DNA from 4 places in the Geminocystis herdmanii PCC 6308 genome. Region 3 is predicted to be linked to each of the others. Evidence: predicted binding sites of a transcription regulator. Region 3 holds the regulator's gene; each other region holds the start of a gene.
What was found. The regulator HrcA, encoded in region 3, represses chaperone genes, less so after heat shock. The targets are predictions, from matches to a motif close to TTAGCACTCNNANNNTNNGAGTGCTAA.
Positions count from the first base shown of each region.

Region 1: the regulator HrcA is predicted to act here: its motif matches at 2,339-2,365, upstream of prmA (50S ribosomal protein L11 methyltransferase).
Region 2: the regulator HrcA is predicted to act here: its motif matches at 2,661-2,687, upstream of groES (co-chaperone GroES).
Region 4: the regulator HrcA is predicted to act here: its motif matches at 2,577-2,603, upstream of groL (chaperonin GroEL).

Region 1 covers NZ_CM001775.1:1,867,442-1,871,819, forward strand. Annotated here, with positions in the region: gene SYN6308_RS09400 (thiamine phosphate synthase) at 1-857, shown strand, start outside; gene prmA (50S ribosomal protein L11 methyltransferase) at 1,187-2,083, opposite strand; gene SYN6308_RS09410 (metal-sensing transcriptional repressor) at 2,440-2,772, shown strand; gene SYN6308_RS25130 (hypothetical protein) at 2,980-3,138, shown strand; gene SYN6308_RS09420 (aminotransferase class V-fold PLP-dependent enzyme) at 3,284-4,378, opposite strand, start outside.
Region 2 covers NZ_CM001775.1:2,703,201-2,707,578, forward strand. Annotated here, with positions in the region: gene SYN6308_RS13445 (LmeA family phospholipid-binding protein) at 1-1, opposite strand, end outside; gene SYN6308_RS25145 (hypothetical protein) at 136-297, shown strand; gene SYN6308_RS25150 (hypothetical protein) at 343-492, shown strand; gene SYN6308_RS13455 (Uma2 family endonuclease) at 870-1,499, opposite strand; gene SYN6308_RS13460 (Uma2 family endonuclease) at 1,750-2,490, shown strand; gene groES (co-chaperone GroES) at 2,743-3,054, shown strand; gene groL (chaperonin GroEL) at 3,166-4,378, shown strand, end outside.
Region 3 covers NZ_CM001775.1:2,053,668-2,058,045, forward strand. Annotated here, with positions in the region: gene SYN6308_RS10210 (potassium channel family protein) at 1-687, opposite strand, end outside; gene SYN6308_RS10215 (ArsR/SmtB family transcription factor) at 810-1,163, shown strand; gene hrcA (heat-inducible transcriptional repressor HrcA) at 1,271-2,347, shown strand; gene SYN6308_RS10225 (E3 ubiquitin ligase family protein) at 2,510-3,298, shown strand; gene SYN6308_RS23370 (hypothetical protein) at 3,411-3,908, shown strand; gene SYN6308_RS10235 (response regulator transcription factor) at 4,020-4,378, shown strand, end outside.
Region 4 covers NZ_CM001775.1:3,667,735-3,672,112, forward strand. Annotated here, with positions in the region: gene SYN6308_RS18325 (ABC1 kinase family protein) at 1-314, shown strand, start outside; gene ribH (6,7-dimethyl-8-ribityllumazine synthase) at 470-967, opposite strand; gene psbZ (photosystem II reaction center protein PsbZ) at 1,093-1,281, opposite strand; gene SYN6308_RS18340 (NAD-dependent epimerase/dehydratase family protein) at 1,531-2,496, shown strand; gene groL (chaperonin GroEL) at 2,644-4,317, shown strand.

The DNA of each region.
Region 1 (4,378 bases), 190 kb from region 3:
GGCATTCCCCCCAATTACGCACCGCCAGAGATACCCCCAATGATGTCGGTACAGATTTAACCCACCCCCAAGAAGAAGAAAGAGAAAGTTTAGACGACTTATTACAAGCGAATTTGTGTCGAGTACAAGAAGCATTGAGAGTATTAGAAGAATACGCTAAATTGTACGATGGAGAATTTGCCGCCGCCATGAAACAAATGCGATACCAAGTCTATACCCTCGAAAGTAATCTATTCGGGCAATCTCGTTTTAAATTATTGGCACAATGTTCATTATATTTAGTCACTTCTCCTGTGGATAACTTTTTCACCGTGGTAGAATCTGCTCTCAAAGGAGGGTTAAAAATATTACAATATCGTCACAAAGATCAAGATGACTTAGTCAAACTCAAAGAAGCCTATAAATTAAAACAATTATGTAATAATTATGGTGCTTTATTCATAGTGAACGATCGCATTGACTTAGCTATGGCGGTTAACGCCGATGGAGTACACTTAGGACAAACAGACTGCCCCGTTGGTTTAGCCCGTCAACTCCTCGGATCGGGTAAAATTATTGGTAAATCCACCACTAATCCCCAAGAAATGGCAAAAGCTATCAGTGATGGTGCAGATTATATCGGAGTTGGACCCGTTTATGAAACCCCCACCAAAGCAGGAAAAAAACCAGCAGGGCTAGAATATGTACGCTATGCGCAAAACAACGCTACAATTCCTTGGTTTGCCATTGGCGGTATCGACAGTAATAATATCAGAGATGTCATCAAAGCAGGAGCGAAAAGAATCGCTGTTGTCAGGGAAATTATGAAAGCTGAAAACCCTACAGAAACCACTAAAACCCTCCTGAAAAACTTTTAAATAAGAGAATGGAGAATTGAGAATTAAAAACTCATCAATTTTTCTTCTAATCCCCTAATCCCCTAATTCCCTAATTCCCTAATCCCCTACCCATCTTCACCCAGATTTACCTGAGTTCGAGATTAAAAATCTTTTAGAATAAAGGCTATTGAGTAATAAGTGTTCAAATTTTAGGTACGGAAAATCATTAAATAAAGGTAAATAATAGCAAAAAATGAATTTTTCATAAGTTTAAATCAATTCTTATTACTATCTCCTGTATCCTATCTCCTATCTCCTCCCCTTATCTCAAATTTTATGTCGAACTGAGGTAGATTTCTATAATTGACTCAAAACACATTAGGGAGACGACGAGCATTTAAACAACTCCACTCTCCCCTTTTCCACAAAGAAGCGATCGTCCAGCCGTCTTGTTCTAGTAAGTTAGCAATTTCAAGGGATTGATCCACTAAAATACCGCTTAAAGTAATCCAACCGTCGGGCTTAATCATTTTGCTCATATCAGGAATCATGGTTTTAATCACTTCCGCCAAAATATTGCACACAATACCATCAAACTTGAGTCCGTGTATCAACATTAATTGATCAATACTACCTAGAAAAACTTCGATTCCTTCCACATGATTCAACGCACTATTTTCTTTTGTAGCTTTAATGGCTAAAGGATCAATATCTGTAGCATATACTTCCTTTGCCCCTAACAATTTCGCCCCGATGGACAAAATCCCCGAACCGCAACCAATATCAGCAATAATCAACTCTTTTTCCGGCTCATCTAATCTCATTTCTAAGGACTCTAAACATAGCTGAGTTGTAGCATGAACACCTGTACCAAATGCCGAACCCGGATCAAGTCTAATAATGATTCTTTCAGACTCTTGAGGAGTTTCAATCCATGCAGGATAAATGGAAAATCGATCGCCTATATCCATGGGTTGCCAATGGTTTTTCCAACTACTAGCCCAATCCTCATCATCAATCAACTGCCATGTAATAGGGGGACATTCAAAGCCTTGCAAAAGACAATCTTGTTTTAACCAAAGAGATAATGCTGCCAAGTCCACTGTTTCTTTTGTGATGGAAGGAATGTAGGCTTTAATAAACCAAAAATCATTCTCTTTCATTAAAGCCGTACCCTGACAGCCAAATTCTTGTAAACGCCAAAAGATAGTATCCTCTAATGCTGATACATGATTAATTTTGATTTCCCACCAAGGAGTTGTCATGATGATTTAATAATAAAAAATGTATATTTTGTCCGTTAGGTTAAATCTCTGAAATCCAACACTATTTAATTCGATCGTCAGAAATTATAATAAATGTTTAGAGATATTAATAATTATATGGGTTTTGTTTCCTTCCGAAAAATTTATTCTTAGAGTTGTCCATAATAATGATTCATTTATAAGAGTAGGAATAAGTTGTTAATCAATAACCCACAGTGTAATAAATTACACTGCTAACGAAATAGCGTTCAATAAATTGAACTCCAAATTTTTAATTGCTAAATTCTTCATCATCGAACTCAGAAGATTATGGGGAGTTCACGTTAAAATAAAACTAATCCATAAGCATAAATTCCATGACACAGACTTTTCCTGATAATCACACCCATTCTCATACTCATTCTCATCATGGTCATATCCATAGTGAAGAATCCCAGAAAAAAATTATTAATCGTTTATCTCGCATTGAAGGTCATGTGAGGGGAATTAAGAATATGATAAGTGAGGGGAGAGATTGTCCAGAAGTTTTAATTCAGGTTGCCGCCATTCGAGGTGCATTGGATAGGGTTGCTAGACTTATTCTTGATGAACATTTGAGCGAATGTATCACCCGTGCCGCTAAAGATGGTAGTATTGATCAAGAAATTGATGCCTTAAAATCTGCACTCGATCGATTTTTACCATCTTAACAACTAAAGTGTTATAATTTTTTATGAGGATCAAGATTTAGTGATCAATATTCGGTATAATCAAGTAATAATCTTAACTCTCTACAAAAAACCTACTTCAAGGAATGTGCAATTTAATATTGATGCTTTCATGGAAAAGGAATTCTACAGCTTCTAGTTATCTAAAATATTGACATTAGAAGTAACTTATTTATTTACGAGGACATAATGGCTAAAAGTAATCCTAAAAAAGAAAAAGCAGAACGTAACAAGGCTTACGCACGACAGTTTAGAAAAAAAACTACTGGTTTTAATTCCAAGTTTAAAAGAAAAGACTACAACGGTAATGGAGGAAATCGAACCTCAGAAGACAGTCAAGAGCAATAAATAGTGAGTCATAACTCATAAGTAACGACTTTTCCCGAAAAAATCGTTATTCTTGTTTGTAGGGGTTGAATATTATTCAACCCCTACTGAGTTTTAGATATAAGCAAGAGTTAGCAATTTAATGGCTTGGTTATTTTGTGAAGTATCAAATTTGTTTAAGACAATTTACCAATGCGTCAATTTCTGATTCAAGGGTGAAATAATGGACACAGGCACGGATACAATAAGGACTAACTAAGGTACGCAAGTAAAAGCCTTTTTCTTCTAAGATTTTGACAACTTTATCGGCATCTTGTCCGTTTCTCAGGTAAAACGACACTAATCCAGACTCTGGCAAACTATGTTTTAAGCATTCTATACCGTCAATCTCTCTTAATTTTGACCACAAATAACCGCTTAATTGACAAATTTTTTGATACCGTTGCTCAATACTACCCCATTTTTGATGAAGTTCGATCGAGCTTTTTAAAGCCAAAAATAAAGGATAAGCGGAAGTTGCCACCTCATAACGACTGCCATCATCCGTAAAAGGTAAATCAGATTTACTATAGTTTAAACTTCGCCAACCGATAAAAGTGGGAGGCAACTGAGAAATTAAATCTTGACGCACATAAAGAAACCCAACACCTCCTGCACCACATAACCATTTATGCCCTGTACAACCATAATAATCTACCTGACTTTCAAGCAAATTTAAGGGTAAACTTCCTGCCGATTGCGCACCATCCACTAAAACTTGTATGGCATGGGAAGAATAGTTATGACATAATGACACAATCTCTTTTAAGGGTAAAACTTGCCCCGTATTCCATAAAATGTGACTTATAACCAACAATTTTGTTTTGGCGGTGAGATGATTTTCGATGACAGTCAGGGGATTACCTTCATTAAGAGTAGCAACTATGGGGCAAGTAACAATTTTAACTCCAAAACGGCGACTAATTTCTTTAATGATAGCAATTACTCCCGGATGTTCGGCATCGGTGAATAAGATTTCGTCTCCTTCTTGCCACTTTATCCCCCAAAGAGGAATATTACAACTGGCGGTGACATTTTCGGTTAAAGCAATGGTATCAGGGGTTACGCCGATTTCAGATGCGATCGCACTCTTAGTGTCATGAATAGTCTGATAAATCCAACTATTGATTTTGACACCGAAAGGACCTACTTTTTCAATGTAATTATAACTATCGATGATTTTTTGTAAGCTCGATCGAGGTAGAATACCTTGACCACCAAA
Region 2 (4,378 bases), 650 kb from region 3:
TTTACTTTTACAATAATCCATTTTAACATTAAGAAATGTTAAAACCTGAGTAAATCATAAAATTGTTAATAAAAATCAGGTACAGGAGAAATACCGAATCTAGTTAAACAGCATAAAACAATACAGACACCAAATATGAACTCGATCGATAAAAATACGATCGTATCCCAACTTTATTGTACAACGGGGAAACCCACCAATAATTTTTTACTTGCACCGCCGAACTACGTTTCCGATACTCCTTTGATGGAATATAACATGGAAAAAGCAAAGGAATTATTAGATAATGCAGGATAGAAAGACAGTAAAGGTGACGGTATTCGAGATAAAAACGGTGTCGAAATGAAAGTAGTATTTCAAACAACCGTTAATCCCTTACGTCAAAAAAACCCAAGAAATAAACAGAGTTGGCAATCTTTAGCTTCTGCAGTAAGAAGCCCCACGTCCGTATTTTTCGGTAAAAGAACACACATTAAAATCGGCGTAGGATAAATTACGGTCAAGATTTATGATATAATTTGATTAATCGGTGCTAGAGAGATGTAGCCGTAGTCGGCGAACTCCCCGTTGTAGAAAGGCTAGAGACTACCTATCAATAAATTGATAGCCCCAATGCTTCACTGTTCCTCTTATAAGCTATAAGCGTAAATGAACAAAGGCGGGTGAAAAACTAAATAGAATTACTACCTTCGGAACGAGGGATAAAGCCTATCGCCAGAGAGTAAGACTCAATAATCTACAAAGATTAAAAAGCGTTTCTTTGGGTAGGAAGCCAACACTGTAATTTTAATTCAGTATGAGTAGTTCACTATTTTTATTTTGAATAATTTATCTCGATAAACTAGGACTCATCAAACCCGATAATAGATTTATAGACGGTGTGACATTGCCCATTCCCTAATTTTTTGACGAATTGTTCTTCTTCCTTGTAAACGATATTGATTAATAACATCTGGTATTTCTTGCACGGGTAAATCTGGAAAAACTAAACTTGATCCTGATGTTTCATAGGTTTCATCGGCTTGTAATAAATAAATATTCAACTGTTCTTCATCATAACACCACAATTCAGGTATCCCTAAACGCGCATAAATAGGAAAACGATTTAAAGATTTACTGGTAAGATCAATTTCTAAGGCAAGATCAGGAGGAGGGTCTTGGTTTAAATCATAATCTAATTTACCTCTTATTTTAGGCTCATTCTGAAAATAAAAACAGTTGTCAGGTTCAACCCCAGCCATTTTTGCCTGTTTACGCCAAGTTGTAGAGCCTAAACTTTCATAATCTCTCTCTAAAACTTCAGCAATGTCTTGAATTGCTGTACCAATATTTTCTTTAAAGTACTCGTGTTCGGGTAAAGGACTCATAATTTCTAAAGTTCCATAATCATAAGCAATCCTAGCAGAACGGATTTGTCCCAAATCTATGAGGATATTTTCAAATTGTTGCCAATCTATATTATAAAGTAAGACTCGATCGGCTCTCTTTTTGGTAAGCATCATTATTGACTTGTGAAGGGTTTACTAATATCATAACTGGATTTTTTGTTCGATCGAACGGTTATTTTTTCGTTTAAAGTAATTATAGATTTATTTTTTGAATATTAAAATATTCCATCAAAATTATGAGAAAACTAAGTAAATTTTCAATTAATTCTTATTATTTTTTGCTGTAGTTATCGATCGTCTTCACCGCTAATTTTATAGCTACCTGAGATAGAATATAGAGAAAGTAATCTGGTTAAAAATTATGACACAATCGAGCTTCAAACAAAGATACTCTTTCCCCCTTGATTCCCCCATAAAAAGATTAACTTTTGAAGAATACTTAAAGTACGAAGACAACACAGATACTAAATATGAACTTTATCGGGGGAAATTAATACCAATGGCGACACCAACAGGTTTACATACGAGAATTTGTAATTATTTAGTATATCAATTTCAAGTGTTTTTTGCCTCTGTGGAACTTAATGTAGTGGCGATTAATGATGTGGGAGTGAGAACAGGAATTGATAGTTCTCGTATCCCAGATGTTATCATCAGCACAAGGGAATTATGGGAAAAAGTGTGCGATCGCAAAGGTTCGGGAGTGTTTGATTTACAAGAGACACCGAGATTAGTGGTAGAAGTATCTAGCGAAAATTGGCGAGAAGACTATATTTTAACAAGAGCCGAATATGCTTTGATTGAAATACCAGAATATTGGATTATAGATGCGAATAAACAACGAATCAGAATTTTAACCCATCCCGAAGGGGAAGATGGTTACGAATATAATGATTTTGTATCGGGAGAAACAATTAACTCTTTGGAGTTTCCTGATTTAAGTTTATCCGTTGATGAATTACTTGCACCTCTAGTTGTAGAGGATTTAATCAAAGCACAACAGGTGGAACGTAAACAATTAGAATTACAACTAGAACAAGAACGTCAACGTGCTGAAAAGTTGGAAAGACTCTTAAGGGAGAAAGGAATTAGCATCGAGTAAAAGAAAAAGAAGAAAAGCAATAAACATAAGTTTTTTATAAATTCTTTAACCTAATACCTAATACCTAACACCTTTCCTCATCAGAAGACGATGAGACAACCCCTAATCATTAATAGTTCGGAAACCCGTACAATCAAGGTACTTGCTATGGTCATAAATTTTCGGTTAAATTAGCACTCGTAAGGTGAGAGCGCTAAAAATAAAACGACTCACTGAAAAACCATAGTTAACTAAAAAAGGAGTAAACCATCAATGGCAGCAATTACCATTAATGTATCAACAGTAAAGCCTTTAGGCGATCGAGTTTTCGTTAAAGTAAGTGAAGCAGAAGAAAAAACTGCGGGTGGAATCTACTTACCTGACAACGCCAAAGAGAAACCCCAAGTAGGAGAAGTCGTCACCGTTGGGGATGGAAAAGTAAACGATAAAGGAGAACGTACTCCCGTTGAAGTAAAAGTTGGCGACAAAGTACTTTATTCCAAATATGCAGGTACAGACATCAAATTAGGTGGCGATGACTACGTTTTACTCTCCGAAAAAGACATCCTTGCAGTAGTTTCCTAACTCCGTAAATTTCATAGTAGGTTGGGTTGAGGTACGAAACCCAAATAATCCGTTCGATCGTACCAAAAATTATTACAAATTATACAAAAAAATCAAGAGAATTGATCAATTATGGCAAAATCTATTATTTACAACGAAGAAGCCCGTCGCGCCCTTGAAAAAGGTATAGACTTATTAGCCGAAGCAGTAGCAGTTACCTTAGGACCAAAAGGACGTAATGTTGTATTGGAGAAAAAATTTGGAGCTCCTCAAATCGTTAATGACGGTGTTACCATCGCTAAAGAGATCGAATTAGAAGATCACATCGAAAATACTGGAGTAGCCTTAATTCGTCAAGCCGCTTCTAAAACCAATGACGTAGCAGGTGACGGTACAACCACCGCAACGGTATTAGCCCATGCGATCGTTAAAGAAGGTTTACGCAACGTAGCGGCTGGTGCGAATCCCATCGCTTTAAAACGTGGTATTGACAAAGCCACCGAGCATTTAGTCGAAAAAATTGCCGCTCACTCCAAAAAAGTAGAAGACAGTAAAGCCATCGCTCAAGTAGGTACAATCTCCGCAGGAAATGATAGCGAAGTAGGAGATATGATTGCCAAAGCCATGGAAAAAGTAGGGCAAGAAGGCGTTATCTCCCTCGAAGAAGGTAAATCCATGGAAACCGAACTCGAAATCACCGAAGGGATGCGTTTCGATAAAGGTTATATCTCTCCTTACTTCGTTACTGATACCGAGCGCATGGAGGCAGTATTTGAAGATCCTTTCATCTTAATTACTGACAAAAAAATTACCTTAGTTCAAGACTTAGTACCTGTTTTAGAACAAGTTGCTCGTCAAGGTAAACCTTTAATCATCATCGCTGAAGACATTGAAAAAGAAGCTCTTGCAACTTTAGTTGTTAATCGTCTTCGTGGTGTGTTAAATGTAGCGGCAGTTAAAGCTCCCGGTTTTGGCGATCGTCGTAAACAAATGTTAGAAGACTTGGCTATTTTAACTGGTGGACAGTTAATTAGTGAAGATGCAGGATTAAAATTAGATACTACTACCGTAGATCAATTAGGTACTGCTCGTCGTTTAACTATTACTAAAGATACCACTACGATCGTAGCCGAAGGCAACGAAAAAGAAGTTAAAACCCGTTGTGATCAAATTCGCCGTCAAATCGAAGAATCTGATTCTTCCTACGACAAAGAAAAATTACAAGAGCGTTTAGCTAAATTAAGCGGTGGTGTTGCAGTGATCAAAGTAGGTGCGGCTACTGAAACCGAAATGAAAGATCGTAAGCTCCGTTTAGAAGATGCCATCAACGCTACCAAAGCGGCAG
Region 3 (4,378 bases):
TTCTTCCGTACTAGCTCTGGCGATCGCACGAATATTCGGATTAAGAGCTTTAGCAGACATAACAGTATAGAGATTATCTGCATCAGAACTAAGAGCTGCTATAATACAAACAGCATTTTCAATTTTTGCTAATAACAAATATTCATCTAAAGTAGCATCCCCTTGAAGCACTAAATATCCTTGTTGTTGGGCTTTTTCAATCTCATCTAATTCTGAGTCAATGATAATAAAAGGGATATTTTCTACGGCAAATTCCCTCGCTACATGACTCCCCGTGCGCCCATAACCGCATAATATATAATGGTTGGATAATTTATCAATCACGTTTCTTTTTTGTCTTAAACGAATACTTTCTCGAAAATAACCCTGTAAAAAAGCCTCGGTAATTCGATTCACTAAATAACCGATGACGATAATCCCCATTAATATTAGCACCATGGTGAATAATCGAGATCGATCGTCCAGAGGATTTACTTCCCCAAAACCCACGGTAGATAAAGTGATCATAGTCATATAAACAGAATCGATTAATGACCATTCTTCGATTAACCAAAACCAAAGTGTACCAGTGAGAAAGACTATTCCTAAAAGTATTGAACCACCTATGAGTTCTCTTTTGAGTCGTAAATAGTTTTTTTCTAAGGTGGTTTGAGTTACTTTTGATTTTTTAAAGAAAATATCACTCAACTCCTAAATTTATAGATTAATCCTAATTCATTATCTATGATCCATTGTCAATTCTCAATTATTTTTTGTGGGATTTGGACAAAGTTCATTGTAAAATGTAAGTGTAAATTAATAAAAGTCCTATGGTTACACCCCAACCAGTACCTTCAGAAATTATTGAACAAGTTGCAGAATACTTTAATATTTTGAGTAACCCCATGCGTTTGCAAATTCTCAATCTGTTGGGGGATGGAGAAAAATGTGTTCAAGAATTGGTTGAGGAGACTAAAACGAGTCAAGCGAATGTTTCTAAACATTTAAAAATTATGCTACAGGCTGGAATTATTAACCGTCGCCCTGAAGGTACATCGGCTTATTACTATGTGGAGGATAGCCTAATTTTTGAGTTATCTCACCTTGTTTGTAACCGTTTGGCTGAAAAAATTGAAAAACAAGCCCTTCAGTTTCGTAATTTAACTCTTGCTAATAAGATATAGGAGACAGGAGAGAGGAGACAGGAAATAGGAGAAATACTTTATTTTTTTTAAAAACCTTTACAATAAGTTTAATCAATATTTTTTCATAACAAAATAGATACTCTAAGATGACTGTTCAAATTATACTCAATGAACGCCATCGCAAAATTTTACAGGCAACCGTAAAACATTATATTGCGACTGCCGAGCCTGTTGGCTCAAAAACTTTAATCGATGAATATGATTTTAGCGTTAGTTCTGCTACTATTCGTAATGTGATGGGGAAGTTAGAAAAGGCTGGTTTTCTTTATCAACCTCATATTTCGGCGGGGAGAATCCCCTCTGATTCTGGTTATCGTGTTTATGTAGATCAATTAATTGATACTGAAAATACGATGAAATTTCCAGTCGATCGAATCATAAATGATACCATAAAAACGGTTTCTGGTCGTTACGAAATTTTGTTTCAAAAAATCACTAATATTTTGGCAGATTTAAGTGGTTGTATTGCTTTAATTACTTTGCCTCAAATTGCTAGTAATATTCTTCATCATTTGCAACTGGTTCGATTAGCTAATGATCAAATAATGTTAGTCATGGTAATTGACAATTATCAAACGGAATCTATTTTACTTGATAGTCAACAATTAAAGATACCCCATGATGATGATTGTCAGGAAATGATCGATCGAGAGTTAGAAATATTATCTAATTTTTTGAACCACAAATTAAAGGGAAAATCTTTGACAGAAATCAGTAGTTTAGATTGGAGTGAATTAAGTAATGATTTTTTAGTTTATGCTGATTTTATTAATAATTTATTAAATAAAATTAAAGCTAATTATCGTTTATCTAACAATACAACTATTTTGACTCAAGGATTATCAAAATTAGTACAACAACCTGAGTTTGCTCATATAGAACAAATAAAGATTTTACTAAAATTGATTGAAAAAGAACAAGATCAGCTTTTTCCTTTAGTTTTTAATACTCAAGAAAATCAATTATGTCAAAAGGTAAAAATTTCGATCGGCTCTGAAAACCCCTTAGAATCGATGCAATTTTGTAGTTTAATTTCTGCCTATTATTATCAAGGGGAATATCCTGCAGGAAGTGTCGGTATTATTGGACCTACTCGCATCGCCTATGAATATGCGATCGCACTGGTAGAATCCACCGCCGATTATCTATCAAAACAACTGTAAAAAAAATCCTGAAAATAATTTTACTTTGCTCGATCGTTTTTGGGTGTATATTAGTGATCAATCAGCAAATCCTTGGTCAAATAAATAGTCATTTATTTATTAATAAATAAAGCAAAAAATAATCTAATATAATTTTAAAACTATTATCAATAAAATAAAAAAATGTTATTGGGAATTATTTTGATAATTATCGGAATTGTACTTTTTATTATTCGACAAATTCAAGCCAAAGAATTACTAAGTTTACAATCCGCTAGACAAACAAATATCGAGGAATTAATTAGTACAGCTAACTCTATTAGTCAGGAAATAGGTGGAGGAGATTGGCGAGATTATGTCAAAATATGGGGAAAAATAACCGTCAATAAACCTATATTATCAGAACTTAAACAAGAACCCTGTGTTTATTATAAAATGAAAGTACAACGGGAATATGAGGAAAAAGAAATCACCTCTGATAGTAAAGGTAATCGACAAGAAAGAATGGTAAAAAAAACTGAAACTATTTCCGAAAATGTTCGATCGATCCCTTTTTTTTTAGAAGATAAAACTGGTAGAATTATAGTTAATCCTGAAGAAGGAAAAATCGACACTATTAAAATTTTAGATGAATTTCGCAACGAATCCAGCGAAGGAGGAATGTTGCAATTTGGTAACTTTTCTTTGATGTTAAATAATAATTTTTTAAACAGTAGTCGGCGTATATTCGGTTATCGTTATAAAGAATCAATTTTACCCATAGACAGAGAAATATTAGTCATCGGACAAGTTAGTGATGAAACAGGAGATTTAAGGATACATAAACCCTCGAATAATCAAGAAAAATTCATGATTTCCCTCAAAACTAATGAGGCTTTAATTCACAGTTACGGGCAAAATCAACAAAACTTATTTTATGGTTTTATTAGCTGTATTGTTATTGGTATTGTTATAATTTTTATCTCAATGTAATATAGTTAAAAATTATTGATTAATACTAAAAATTATCACTCTTCCCTAGATTTTCACTTTTCTTCTTTAAACTGAGATTATCAGACAATTAAACTATAAGAGGTTAAAATCCATGAGTCAACATTCTTCATCTATTTCTGAGATTTTGGGGACTGTAGGAGCAATTTTCGATGATAATAAGTTTATCCTAGAAACAGACAATGGTCAAATTTCGATCGAAGCCGATATAAGAGATTATCTAGCCTTAAATTTAACCTCTGGAGAAAGAGTAACAGTAAGAGGAAGTTACGATGACAACGATTTCGAGGCGGTGTCAATTATTCGTGAAGATGGTTCTCCAGTACTAACAGCAGATATTTTGGAAAATGATCCCTATGATGATCATAGCAACGATTTAGATGATAATTACCATGACAATAGCAACGATTTAGATGATAATTACCATGACAATAGCAATAATTTAGATGATAATTACTATGATAATAGCAATAATTTAGATGATAATTACCATGATAATAGTAATAATTTAGATGATAATTTTGGAGATGATCTTTTTGGACTAAATAACAATACAAAGGTACGAAATTATATGCACAAAAATATAATCTAAATATTTATAATAAATATTTAAACAAACTAGATATAATCTTCCTTTGAAATTAAAAATGCAAACTTAATAGCTAAAGTTAGTTATCTTTATAACTAAATTCTTCAAAAATTTATGAAAATATTAATCGTAGAAGATGATCTCAGAATTGCTCAGAATTTAGCTGAATTTCTGGGAAAAAAACACTATATTATAGAAATAGCTTATGATGGAGAAACTGGTTATGATTTAGCTCAAATGGGTAATTATGATTTGATTATTCTTGATTTAACTTTACCGAAAATGGATGGTATTACTATTTGTCAAAAATTAAGAAAAAATAAATGTCAGTCATTAATTCTCATGTTAACGGCAAGAGACACTAATTTAGATCAAGTTACTGGTTTAGATGCTGGAGCGGATGACTATATTATTAAACCTTTTGATTTACAATTATTATTAGCAAGAATCAGGGCTTTATCAAGAAGAAATAG
Region 4 (4,378 bases), 1.6 Mb from region 3:
ATTCCACTGTTAATAATAATGGCAATGGTAAAGGTGTAATCAATGAAGAATCGATCGAACATTTAACCAACATTCTGCAAATTTTACAGGAAACAGACGGTTATGATCCTTTTAAATTAATTCCCATTATCACCAATATTTTACAAAACAGTGAAACCCAAAAATTAGGACAAAAAATAGCAGGAGGATTAGCCCAAAAAGCTACTGCTAGAATGATTCGCAGTATTTTATTAGACTCAAATAATCAGAATGGTAACAGTAACAATGGCTATAAATCTAATCCTAAATTATCTTTACCATCTGCCGTAAAATAATTAACAATTAACAATTAATAATTAACACCGATAACAAAAAAGACTGTCCGAAGCGAGGTACGAAGCAATCTTAACAGCCTTAATTTTTGTTGTAAATCAAGTAGATAAGTACTATATTTTGTATCTTATCTGTCTGATTGCTTTCATGGAAAAATTTATGATTCACGGATGGTAACATTAATTTGTTTCATTAAAGTAGCCATTTCGATCGCATTCATGGCATAACCCCAACCGTGATTACTTTTAATTCCCGCTCTTTCTAAGGCTTGTTGCATGGTATCTGTAGTTAAAATACCAAATACGATGGGAACTCCCGTTTGTAATCCTACCGAAGCAATACCTTTAGCCGCTTCATTGCAAACATAGTCAAAATGAGGAGTATCACCCTTAATGACAGCACCTAAACAGATAATGGCATCATAACACCCCGTTAAAGCCAATTTTCGAGCAACTAAAGGCACTTCAAAACTACCCGGTACCCACGCATAATCAACTTGACTACCTTCTGGGTTAATATCGATACCGTGTCTTTTTAAACAATCCTGACAACCCGCTAAAAGTTTATTGGTGATTAAATCATTGAAACGCCCAATCACTAAAGCAAAACGAAGACTTGATATATCTTGATTAAAATTTCCTTCAAAAACTGCCATGTATTCTAATAAATATTTTATTTCTAATAATGTGGTGAGCAAAAATACTGATAATCTTTTTTGAACTTTTGCCCACCTCGATAAATCTCAAAATTGAGTATTAATATTTGTTAACAAAAAGTTTTTTAAACTACTAAAAAGTTTAAGACGGCTACTGCTACCACTAAAATAAGCCATAATCCAGAACCTAAATACAGTAAAGACTTAGACTGTTCCCAATTTTGGGGTGACGCATAGGCAACGGGTACATATACGATCATCACAAAAGAGAAAAAGACTAAAGCGGTTAACAGTAATTGGAATAATATTGACATTTTCTGTAATCTCCCAAAAATATATTATTTTATTAAGTGAACTTTCTTTGATTAGTTTATGCTAATTTGTACCTTTGTGATTAATTAAATTAACTGATCAGATAACTTTCGATTTTACGACAATAAAAATGTATATAAAATGTCATAACAATAACCTTCATCCTATCTCCATACTTACACTAATCAAATAGTTATAGTATTAATTGGAAGATAATCGATCGAACTTTTAATAATAAAATTTAGTAAATTATGACGGCAATTTTAATCACCGGTGCAACAGGATTTGTAGGACAAGTTCTTTGTCAACATTTAATAAAAAATAATGATCAGGTGTATGCTACTATTAGAAATATTAATAGTCGTGAAAAATTGCCTAGAGAAATTAATACTATTCCTATTAATTCTATTACAGAATCTTTACCCTCTGAATCACTGGAAAAAATAGAAGTGATGATATATTTAGCGGCAAGAGTGCATCAAATGAACGATCGATCTCCATCAGCCATTGAAGCCTATCGGGAAATTAATACCTATGCCCCTATATCTTTAGCTAAAGATGCTATTAAAAATGGAGTAAAACGGTTTATTTATCTTAGTTCCATAAAAGTAAATGGAGAAGGCACTGTTAATACACCCTATAAAGAAGATGATATAGTAAATCCTATGGATCCTTATGGACAAAGTAAATGGGAAGCCGAACAAGAATTATTCAAACTAGCTCAAGAGACAGATTTAGAAGTTGTTATTATTCGTCCTCCCCTTATTTATGGTGCGCAAGTTAAAGCTAATTTTTTACAATTAATGAAAATTATTGATAAAGGTTTACCCCTTCCCCTTGGTGCAATTAATAACTCTCGTAGTCTTGTTTATGTTGGTAACTTAATTGATGCCATCCTCACCTCCATTCATCACCCCAACGCCAAAAATCAAACCTTTATTGTCAGTGACGGAGAAGACTTATCAACTCCCGAATTAATTAGACGCATCGGCAAAGCGATGGATAAATCACCCTTACTATTGCCCTTTCCTCCCAATCTCTTAAAATTAGGAACAAAATTACTAGGAAAAGGAGATGTGGGCGATCGACTTTTAGGCTCATTACAAGTTGATAGTAGTAAAATCAGAAAAACGTTAAATTGGACTCCTCCTTATACCCTCGATGAAGGTTTAAAAGTAACAGCCGATTGGTTTAAAAACTCCAGAAAAGATATTTAACCTATTTGTCTTCCCCCTCTCCCCCTCCTCCACCTGTCACCCCCATGTACCCACAGTGTTTCAAGGTACTGATAACCGTATTAGCACTCAGTCCCTAAGAGTGCTAAATTTATATATGGTGAATCAATATATTAAATTAAAATATATATGTCTAAGATCGTATCATTTAAAGAAGAATCCAGAAGATATTTAGAACAAGGTGTTAATGCTTTAGCAAATGCTGTTAAAGTAACTTTAGGACCTAAAGGTAGAAATGTTTTATTAGAAAAGAAATTTGGTGCGCCTGAAATCGTCAAAGATGGTGTTAGTGTTGCCAAAGAGATTGAATTAGAAAACCCTTTACAAAATGCAGGGGCAAGATTAGTTAGAGAAGTTGCTTCTAAAACTAAGGACATCGCAGGAGACGGTACAACTACCGCTACGGTTATCGCTCAAGCTATGATTCACGAAGGCTTGAAAAACGTTACAGCAGGGGCTAATCCTGTGGCTTTACGTCGTGGTATTGATAAGGCTGTAGCTTTCTTAATCAAGGAAATCGGCATTATTGCTCAACCCGTACAAGGTGATGCTATTAGTCAAGTTGCTACGGTTTCAGCAGGTAATGATGAAGAAATCGGCAAAATGATTGCTTTAGCTATGGATAAAGTTACCAAAGATGGTGTTATAACCGTTGAGGAGTCGAAATCTTTAGCCACTGAGTTAGAAGTAGTGGAAGGTATGCAGATCGATCGAGGTTATGTATCCCCTTACTTTATCACGGATCAAGAAAAGCAAATTGTCGAGTTTGAAAATCCTCTTATCCTTGTCACCGATAAAAAAATTAGTGCTATTGCTGACTTAGTGCCAGTATTAGAGAATGTAGCACGTTCTGCTCGTCCTTTATTAATTATCGCCGAAGATGTCGATGGAGAAGCCTTAGCAACTTTGGTTGTTAACAAAGCCAGAGGGGTTTTAAATGTAGCCGCTATCAAAGCTCCTAGTTTTGGCGATCGCAGAAAAGCCGCTTTAGAAGATATTGCCATCTTAACAGGAGGACGAGTCATTTCTGAGGACATCGGTTTAAGTCTTGATACCGTCACCCTCGATATGTTAGGTAAGGCTCGTAAAATTACGATCGAAAAAGATAACACTACGATCGTCGCTGATAGTGGCAACACTGCCGATGTACAAAAAAGAGTTGCTCAAATTCGCAAACAATTAGCAGAAACTGACTCTGATTATGACGCAGAAAAATTACAAGAGCGTATCGCTAAATTAGCTGGTGGTGTCGCCGTTATCAAAGTAGGTGCGGCTACGGAAACCGAATTAAAAGAGCGTAAATTACGCATTGAAGATGCTTTAAACGCTACCAAAGCGGCAGTTGATGAAGGCATTGTCCCCGGTGGTGGTGCTACTTTAATTCACTTATGTTCTAAATTAGCAACCTTTAAAGATACCCTCACCATTGAAGAAGAAAGAATTGGTGCTGAAATTGTCATGAAGTCGATCGAAGCTCCTTTACGTCAAATCGCCAATAATTCTGGTGTGGAAGGCTCAGTAGTTGTCGAAAAAGTCAGAGAATCCAGTGTTAACATTGGTTATAATGCCTTAACTAATGAGTATCAAGACTTAATTCAAGCGGGAATTATTGATCCTGCTAAAGTTGTACGCATTTCCTTACAAAATGCAGGTTCGATCGCAGGTTTAGTCATCACTACCGAAGCCTTAGTGGTAGAAAAACCCCAACCCGAAGCAGCCGCGCCCGATATGAGTGGCATGGGCGGTATGGGTGGTATGGGTGGCATGGGTGGCATGGGAATGCCCGGCATGGGAATGATGTAATCCATATTTGTAGGGTGGGCATTGCCCACCTTTTTTATTTTCGGATGCAACCTCAGTCTTG